Regions from separate parts of the Paenibacillus tritici genome, predicted to be linked through region 3. Evidence: riboswitches for the same ligand, from Rfam matches in the RefSeq annotation. Region 3 holds a riboswitch; each other region holds the start of a gene.
What was found. Region 3 has a riboswitch for thiamine pyrophosphate ahead of KDC22_RS10045 (thiamine phosphate synthase). Riboswitches for the same ligand answer to the same signal wherever they lie in the genome.
Positions count from the first base shown of each region.

Region 1: it holds a riboswitch for thiamine pyrophosphate, as region 3 does, so the genes downstream of both, KDC22_RS14215 (ABC transporter ATP-binding protein) here and KDC22_RS10045 (thiamine phosphate synthase) in region 3, are expected to answer to the same signal.
Region 2: it holds a riboswitch for thiamine pyrophosphate, as region 3 does, so the genes downstream of both, KDC22_RS02145 (ABC transporter substrate-binding protein) here and KDC22_RS10045 (thiamine phosphate synthase) in region 3, are expected to answer to the same signal.
Region 4: it holds a riboswitch for thiamine pyrophosphate, as region 3 does, so the genes downstream of both, thiC (phosphomethylpyrimidine synthase ThiC) here and KDC22_RS10045 (thiamine phosphate synthase) in region 3, are expected to answer to the same signal.

Region 1 is NZ_CP073365.1:3,377,681-3,379,879, reverse strand. It holds gene KDC22_RS14225 (DHA2 family efflux MFS transporter permease subunit) at 1-58, opposite strand, end outside; gene KDC22_RS14220 (TetR/AcrR family transcriptional regulator) at 240-896, shown strand; TPP riboswitch at 967-1,069, shown strand; gene KDC22_RS14215 (ABC transporter ATP-binding protein) at 1,203-1,973, shown strand; gene KDC22_RS14210 (ABC transporter permease) at 1,954-2,199, shown strand, end outside.
Region 2 is NZ_CP073365.1:474,573-476,771, forward strand. It holds gene KDC22_RS02145 (ABC transporter substrate-binding protein) at 1-840, opposite strand, end outside; TPP riboswitch at 970-1,080, opposite strand; gene KDC22_RS02150 (hypothetical protein) at 1,153-2,199, opposite strand, start outside.
Region 3 is NZ_CP073365.1:2,385,426-2,387,624, reverse strand. It holds gene thiS (sulfur carrier protein ThiS) at 35-238, opposite strand; gene KDC22_RS10045 (thiamine phosphate synthase) at 235-924, opposite strand; TPP riboswitch at 1,020-1,122, opposite strand; gene KDC22_RS10040 (SDR family oxidoreductase) at 1,181-2,053, opposite strand.
Region 4 is NZ_CP073365.1:163,227-165,425, forward strand. It holds gene trxB (thioredoxin-disulfide reductase) at 8-961, shown strand; TPP riboswitch at 1,037-1,143, shown strand; gene thiC (phosphomethylpyrimidine synthase ThiC) at 1,295-2,199, shown strand, end outside.

The sequences.
Region 1 (2,199 bases), 990 kb from region 3:
GCGGAACCAGAATGCCGGACAGCCGGAACTCGGCCTCCTGCTTCAAGGTTTGATCCATGTCTCTTCTCCTCCTGAGCTGTCCGCGCCCAGCATTGACCTGCGGACAGATTTATAGATATAATGAGTGAACGGACAACTGTCCGTAAGTGCAATTCATAGTCTACGGACAATTGTCCGTTGTGTCAATTGATTTATTTGTTTTTCTGTAAATCGCTGATCTGTTTCTGAAAGGGGATCTCATGAAAAAGCCAGACACCGATGCTGCACAGCTCCCGCCGTCAGCTCCGCAAGCCGTAGAATCCGCTCCGCCCGTGTCCGCCGATCCTTATGTGCAGCGGATTCTCGAAGCCGCCCGCCAGTTGTTCACCGAGAGCGGCCTGGAGGCGGTGAACATGTACAGCATTGCGAAGCGGGCGGGGATAGGGCAAGGCTCGCTGTACCGCCGCTTCACGGACAAAGGTGAGATCTGTTCTGCTCTGCTGAAGGGCAGCGCGGACCAGTTCCTCTCCGGTCTGGAGCAGCAGGTCGCTGCCGGCGCCGGTGAAGCTCCGGCCCTGGCCCGGCTGCAGAGCAGCATTGAGCAGATTGCCGATTTCATAGAGCAGTATGCCGAGCTGCTGAATATGATCAAAGCCGAGTTCACCGGCAAGAAGCAGCTTACCCAGTTTGAGCATCCTTTTTTTCAGCGGCTGGGAGTGATGATGACTGAGCTGCTGCAGCGGGCTGCAGACAATGGAGAGATTATTGATATAGATCCGGGCTTCGCAGCTACCGCATTAATCTCAATACTCAGCCCCGATCTGTACTTATATGAACAGAAGCGTAACCATTCCTCCAAGCTGGAAATCTCCCGCGGAATCGTGGCTTTGTTCGTGACAGGCCTCTCCAGACGCTAGAACAGCCTGCTCTTTACAAGAGAGGAATTTATGGTATATTAAGTAGCAATTACGAATTCAATAGCACCTGTTATTTCACTAGGGGAGTCGGCCGACTGAGACGGAGCTTAAGCTCCGGACCCTTGGAACCTGATCTGGATCATACCAGCGGAGGGAAGTGGAGCAGATTGTATCAGTGGCTTCCGCGTCATAGGCCGCAGCTGACTGTACCTTCCGCCCCATTCATCTCCTCCGGGAAATGAATGGGGCTTTTTGATGTTCGTACGGCTGTTAATTGATCCCGGAGGAGGCTTCCAACATAGTCTTATGATTAACCTTACGAATCTGTCCTACGCCTTCGGGTCCGGATCGTCCCGTGCACCGGTATTCTCGGAGCTGTCCATGAATGTTCGCCGGGGGGAATTCATCTCTGTCGTCGGTGCCAGCGGATGCGGCAAAAGCACGTTGTTCAAAATTATCGCCGGCCTGCTTGAGCCTGCCAGCGGCAGCCTTACGCTGAACGGGGTTGAGTCAACATCAGCGGCCCAGAGGCTGGGCCGTGTCGCCTATATGCCGCAGCAGGATCTCCTGCTGCCCTGGAGAACCGTGCTGGATAATTGTCTGCTGCCCTGGGAACTGAAGCGCAGCGTCCCCAAAGCGGACGCCGTTACGCAGATCCGCACCCTGCTGGACCGCTTCGGTCTCACCGAGACCGAAGGTGCTTATCCGCATGAGCTGTCCGGCGGGATGCGCCAGCGGGTGGCCGTCCTCCGCACGGTCGCTGCGGGCAATGAACTTCTGCTGCTCGACGAGCCGTTCGGAGCGCTGGATGCCATTACGAAGCGGGCGCTTCAGATCTGGCTGCTGGAGTTATGGTCGGAGCTGGACAAGACTGTGCTGTTCATCACCCATGACCTGGAGGAGGCACTGCTGCTCAGTGACAGAATCTATCTGATGACCGGCAGTCAGGGCGGCGGGATACAGGAGTTCACTTCCAGACTCCCTCGTCCCCGGCACCACAGTCTGAACTATGAACCGCAGTTTGCTGCCCTGCGTCAGGAATTGGAGCTGAAGTTATATGATAACCGTCTCACCTAGACGGCTGATGCAGGATTACGGCCCGTCTGCCCTGCTGGCGGTGCTGACCCTGGCGGTCTGGGAGACTGTAGCGCGCCTTGGCCTGATTCCTCCATTCATTCTTCCTGCTCCGTCTGCGGTCTGGATGGCCTTGATTGAAGAACGCAGCCTGCTCTTCGGAGTGCATCTGCCTGCGACACTACTGGAGGTGCTCACAGGCTTCGCCCTGTCCGTAGGCTGCGGAAGC
Region 2 (2,199 bases), 1.9 Mb from region 3:
TTCCGGGTTGTCGATGGCATACTGATATCCTTTGGTCGTAGCCTTAAGGAAGGCCTTCACCACTTCAGGGTGTTCGGCGATTTCCTTCTCACTGGTGGTCAGAACCGGGGTGTAGTAATCCAGCTGCGGCGCGTAATCCTTCAGATACAGCATATCCAGCGGCTCGCCGCGCAGCTCGGCCTCCACTCCGGTCCAGGCGTAGAAGATCCAGGCGAAGTCGATATCCCGTTTCACCGCCGTGAAGAAGTCGGCTTCGCCGATATTCACCAGCTTCACCTTAGAGACGTCCCCGCTTTCGGGGTCCATGATGGCTTTCATGGCCGCCTGCTCCGCAGGGGAGCCCCAGCCTCCGTAGGTTTTGCCTTCAAAATCCTTCGGTGTCTTAATATTGCGGTCCTTCGGAGCGGCGAAGCCCGAGGTATTATGCTGAATGATAGCAGCGATAGACACGAGCGGCACATCCTGCAGACGGGCCAGGGTGAGCGCCTCCTGGGCGCTGATGCCAAACTGGGCTTCCCCGGAAGTGACCATAGTGTCAGACCCGGCAGCGCCAGGCTGTACAATCTCAACGTCAAGGCCCTCCTCCGCGTAATATCCCAGCTCCTTCGCGGCATACAGCCCGGTATGATTCGTGTTCGGCGTCCAGTCCAGGGCAATCTTGACCGGAATCAGCTCCTCTGGGGCATCGGTCGCAGTTGCTTCAGGGGCAGCGGTGCTGTTCCCGGCGGCAGGCGCACTGGCACCGGCATTTCCTGTGTTGCTGTTTCCGCCCCCGCATCCGGCTAACGCGATAACCAGCATGGAGCTTAGCAGCAGTGTACCTGTTTTTGTGACTCCCATCTCTCTCTTCTCTCTCCTTCCAGCAATCCCTATTCTTCCAACTTTCAAGTTAGACCATACCAAAAAAGCGCCCCGAAGATCGGGACGCCAGTTACTTGCGTGAGGGGATCAACTTCTGGGCCATGATGGCACAGTGCTGATTGAGATTCCTACGCTGGCATTATCCAGATCAGGTATAAGGGTCAGTATCTTATGGGATACAATCTCAGCCGGCCAATTCCAGCACCCCTGGTTCTATGAAGTTCACGGGTATTGCTATGTTCTTACGGTGTATTATAGACGGCGGCTTCGCGGTTGTCCAGAGCCGTCTGTTCAATCCTTATCATAGTACCGCCTTTTGCGGCGGCTGCGGATTCCATTCCGCGCCTCCCGCAGCGTTAAGCCGAGACTGACTGCGATCCCAGAGAAGGTCAGGAACAGAGCGAGATATTCGAACACGGAGTACTCCAGCATTTTGCTCCAGTCGATGTTCCCTTTCAGATCCTCAATGACCTGGTTCATGCCGTAAATCCCGCTGATTACCGTAAATACAGTCAGGACCATGAGCAGGGTATCCCGGCGTTTGGCCTGGAATTTGTCCTGATACTGAAACAGATCATTCAGGGTCATCTTCACTTCATCGAACAGGGCATCATTGCCGTAGACCTTGCGCAGCTGGAAAAAAATCTCCCGCCCCTGCGACTGCGAGATAAGCTCCAGAAAATAGAATTTGGCGGAAAATTTATTGATCAGAAAGATCAGATTCTCGATCTCTTCGTAATCGTGGTTGATGCGCAGCCGGGAATGCAGATTGGCGAGCTTCAGCAGCACGATTTTATGAAAAATACTCAGCAGCAGTCCATAATAATACTCTCCGTACATCTGGTTGACCAGCTCCGTGGCAATATCGGGCTTCGCCCGGCTCAGGCAGCAGAAGGTCTGCTCGTTCGTCATATAATAGGTGTCCGGCCCCCAGCGGCTATAGCAATGATCCCGGGTGTACTGCTCGATATACTCAGGATCACTCGCGCTGGTAAAAGGCTTACCGTCTATAGTCAGCCCATCCAGCTGGGAGGCGCGGTAGCGCAGCTCTACACTTATCTCATCCAGCTCTTCCTCACGGTTGAAGCCATAGAAGGCCTGCACCAGCATCCGTTCATCCACGAAAAAAGGCAGGGTCTCGAAATAAGCGCCATCAATCTCCGCAGGGTCGAGAAACGGCTCCAGACCGGAGACGAGATTCTTGAACACGAAATCCTCCACCCGGCCGAAGGACTTCTCCTGGCAATGGATAAAGGCATGTTTATCCTGATAACACACATCCTCCAGTGTTCGGAACCGGTCAGCGAATTCCAGCACAGTGCTGAAGGGAAGGTTTTT
Region 3 (2,199 bases):
GCTTGCTCGTTCGCTTCTCCTCTGCCCGCTATCCCTAACCTCCGCCTACAAAATGAACCAGCTCCACCCGGTCCCCTTCGTTCAGCAGCGTATCCCCGTAAGCCTCTCTGCCGGCAAGCTCACCGTTCAGTTCGACAATCACCAGCTTACCGGCCCACTCCGGCCGGGCCAGCAGATCAGCCAGCGTCCGGCAGCTCTCTTCATACCGCTGCACGGTCCCGTTCACGGTCAAATTCATGCCTGTTCACCTCCTTCACCCGGTGCTGGAACTATATTCAGTGCTTCAGCCTGCGCCGCAGCCTGATGAACGGCTGCCCTGTAGGCCCGGGCCGCAGCCGCAGGGTCCGGGGCCCCGCAGATCCCGGACATGACAGCAATTCCCGCAGCTCCCTTAGCGAGAACAGCCCCGGCATTGTCCGGTGTAATTCCTCCGAGCGCAATCAGCGGAATTCGGCTCCAGCGGACGGCCTCCGCCAGCTGCTCCAGGCCCCGTTCCTGCTGCCCGGGTTTACAGGCAGTCGGGAACACATGCCCATACAGGCAGAAGTCCGCCCCCTGCCGCCCGGCTTCCGCCGCTTCCTCCCGGGAATGTACCGACCTGCCCAGGCGCAGGCCTGGTGCGATCCCGCGCACTCCGGCTGGCGGCAGGCTGTGCCAGGCTAACTGGGCTCCGGCAGCCCCTACGGCTAACGCGACATCGACCCGGTCATTAATAACCAGCTTCGCCGGTGGAATTCCGGCTTGGAGCAGCATCCCCGCTGCCGCCAACAGCTCCCGGGCAGACAGGGATTTTTCCCGGAGATGGATATAATCCACCATAGGATGTACCGCCGCAGCCAGTTCGGCCAACGCCTCAGGATGGAGCCGCCCGTCTGAGATGACATGAAGTTCGTGCAACGCCTTCGCCCCTCTCTTCCGCTCCATTCTCCATAAACACACAAACACAAAAAAGACCGCCCCCATAAGGAAGCAGTCTGGAATATAAGCAGGGATACCGGCTGGCCGGAACCCCCGCTGCATTATTCGTTTCTCCACTTCCCTACGCTGGTATAACCCAGATCAGGTTCAAAGGGTCCGAGCAGATCTGCCCGTCTCAGCCTTGCGGCTCCCCTAGTGATCGTTCTATGCTATTGTATGTTTATGCCTTTTGTATATTAGCATATTATTCCTGTGAAAGCTATCATCCGTTGACGACCTCGCCGCCGTTCACATGTATAACCTGTCCGCTCACGTAAGAAGAATCGTCAGAGGCCAGATACACATAAGCCGGTGCCAGCTCTTCGGGCTGTCCCGGGCGCTTCATCGGCTGGGTGGCGCCGAACTCACTGACCTTCTTCGCGTCAAACGTTGACGGAATTAGCGGTGTCCAGATCGGGCCCGGTGCAACGGCATTTACTCGGATGCCTTGTTCCGCAAGATTCATCGACAGGGAACGGGTGAAGCTGAGAATCGCTCCCTTGGTGGACGAATAGTCCAGCAGCTGCGGGCTACCGCGATACGCCGTGATGGAGGTGGTGTTGATGATCGTGGAGCCTTTTTTGAGATGAGGCATCGCTGCCTTGGTCAGATAGAACATGGAGAATATATTCGTCCGGAACGTACGCTCCAGCTGCTCGGCTGTAATGTCCACGATCTTGTCCTGCGGATGCTGCTCAGCGGCGTTATTGATCAGGATATCCAGCTTGCCGAGCCCCTCCACGGTTTTATTAATCAGCTCCTGACAGAAGGCCTCCACCCCGATGTCGCCGGAGATTAGAATGCACTTTCTGCCCTCCTGCTCCACCTGGCGTTTGGTCTCTTCCGCATCCTCATGCTCGTTCAGATAAGAGATCACAACGTCTGCACCCTCTTTGGCAAAATGAACGGCAACTGCACGCCCGATCCCGCTGTCGCCTCCCGTAATGAGCGCAGCCTTACCCAGCAGCTTGCCTGCTGCCTTGTAAGCCGGTGTCTCAAACTCCGGAAGCGGATTCATCTCACTTTCAATTCCGGGCTGCTGATCCTGTACCTGCGGAGGCAGGGTTTTGGTAGGCTGATTACTTGTGTCTGGCATAATCCATTCTCCTTTCGCGGTTCACAATAATGTTGAACTCATTCTTGTTAGCATGGCTTAAGGTCTGGTGTTTATGCATCCTGGTAGTTTGCCTGAATTGCTTTACGTTATGTTACTTACCACACTCGGGAGCCAGCCAAACAACA
Region 4 (2,199 bases), 2.2 Mb from region 3:
CAAAGCAATGTACAAAACAATTGTAATCGGAACAGGCCCGGCCGGGCTGACTGCTGCGATTTACCTGGCGCGTGCGAACCTGAGCCCGCTGGTGATTGAAGGCTTGCAGCCGGGAGGACAGCTGACAACGACAACAGAAGTGGAGAACTTTCCAGGCTTCCCTGAAGGAATTCTGGGTCCGGATCTGATGGACAATATGCGTAAGCAGGCTGAACGCTTCGGCGCTGAATTCAAGAATGGCTGGGTGGAATCCGTTGATTTCTCGCAGCGTCCGTTCAAGGTTACCGTAGACGGAATGGGTGTGCTCGAAGCAGAGTCGGTCATTATTTCAACCGGAGCCTCTGCAAGATATCTGGGAATCCCGGGCGAGCAGGAGAATGTGGGGCGCGGGGTTAGTACCTGTGCGACCTGTGACGGCTTCTTTTTCCGGGGCAAAAAGATTGTCGTGGTCGGCGGCGGGGACTCTGCCATGGAGGAAGCCAGCTTCCTGACCCGCTTCGCGTCCAGCGTAACGCTGGTTCACCGCCGTCCGGAGCTTCGGGCTTCGAAGATCATGCAGGACCGCGCGCGCGATAACAGCAAGGTATCCTGGGCCCTGAACCGTACCCCGGTTGAAGTTACCGTCGGGGACACCGGTGTGAAGGGCATCACGGTGCTTAATAATGAGACCGGACTGACAGAGCTGGTGGAGGCAGATGGTGTCTTTGTGGCGATTGGACATACTCCTAACACAGCGTTCTTGGGCGGCCAGATTAACACGGATGAGAGTGGTTATATCGTGGTCAATCCGGGTACTACCGAGACGAATATTCCCGGCGTATTCGCCTGCGGCGATGTGCAGGATACACGTTACCGTCAGGCTATATCGGCAGCGGGAACCGGCTGTATGGCGGCAATGGACGCCGAGAAGTTCCTGGAAGGCACGATGGTGCATGACTGGAGCGAATCGCTGGATAAATAACCGGAGAAGGTTCCGGGTAACAATTATGGGTTTACAAGAAATACCTATACCAGTAAAATGTAATTAATTAGATAAGATACCCACTAGGGGAGCCTGAATAGGCTGAGACGGGAAAATTGAATTTCCGGACCCTTGAACCTGATCTGGATCATACCAGCGTAGGAAAGTGGAGTCGGACCTTTTTTGAATACAGTCTTATTTGGCTGTTCCTTTAATAAAGCCGCTCCAGGTGGAGCGGCTTTTTGACGTGCGGGAATTCATGGATTCTTCGGCTCAGTCTGCTGCGTGAAATCTTATCTGACAAGCTCATAGAGCAAAGAGGAGGAGATTAGAGTGACAGAAATAGTGAAGAACGGCGAGGTAGACCTTTCCAGTTTTCCGGCAAGCCGTAAAGTGTATGTAGAGGGCTCGCGCCCGGATATTCAGGTTCCGATGCGGGAGATCACTCTCAGCAGAACAGAGGGCGTTGCCGGGGATAAGGAGAACGCACCGCTGCGTGTCTATGACACAAGCGGTATCTACACCGATGCTGCAGAGGAGACCGACATTCGGAGGGGACTGCCGCCGCACCGTCTATGCTGGATTGCAGAGCGGGGCGATTCGGAGGAATACACCGGAAGAGCCGTACAGCCGGAGGATAACGGAATCCGCAGGGGCGGGCCGCCCGCAGAAGCTTTTCCGGGACTGCAGCGAAGTCCGCTGCGGGCACAGGCGGGCCGCAATGTTACCCAGCTGCATTATGCACGGCAAGGGATGATTACACCGGAGATGGAGTATATCGCGATCCGTGAGAATATGCGGCCGGAATTCGTACGGGACGAGGTGGCCGCCGGCCGGGCCATCATTCCGGCCAACATTAATCATCCGGAGAGCGAGCCGATGATTATTGGCCGCAACTTCCTGGTGAAGATCAATGCCAACATCGGAAATTCTGCGGTATCTTCTTCTATTGAAGAGGAGGTGGAGAAGATGCGGTGGGCGACCCGTTGGGGGGCTGATACAATTATGGACCTCTCCACCGGAGCTGCAATTCATACCACCCGCGAATGGATTATCCGCAATTCTCCGGTGCCTGTCGGCACAGTGCCCTTATACCAGGCGCTCGAGAAGGTGAACGGTATAGCGGAGGATTTAACCTGGGAGCTCTATCGTGACACGCTGATTGAGCAGGCAGAGCAGGGAGTGGATTACTTCACCATTCATGCCGGGGTGCTGAAGCGCTATATTCCGCTGACTGC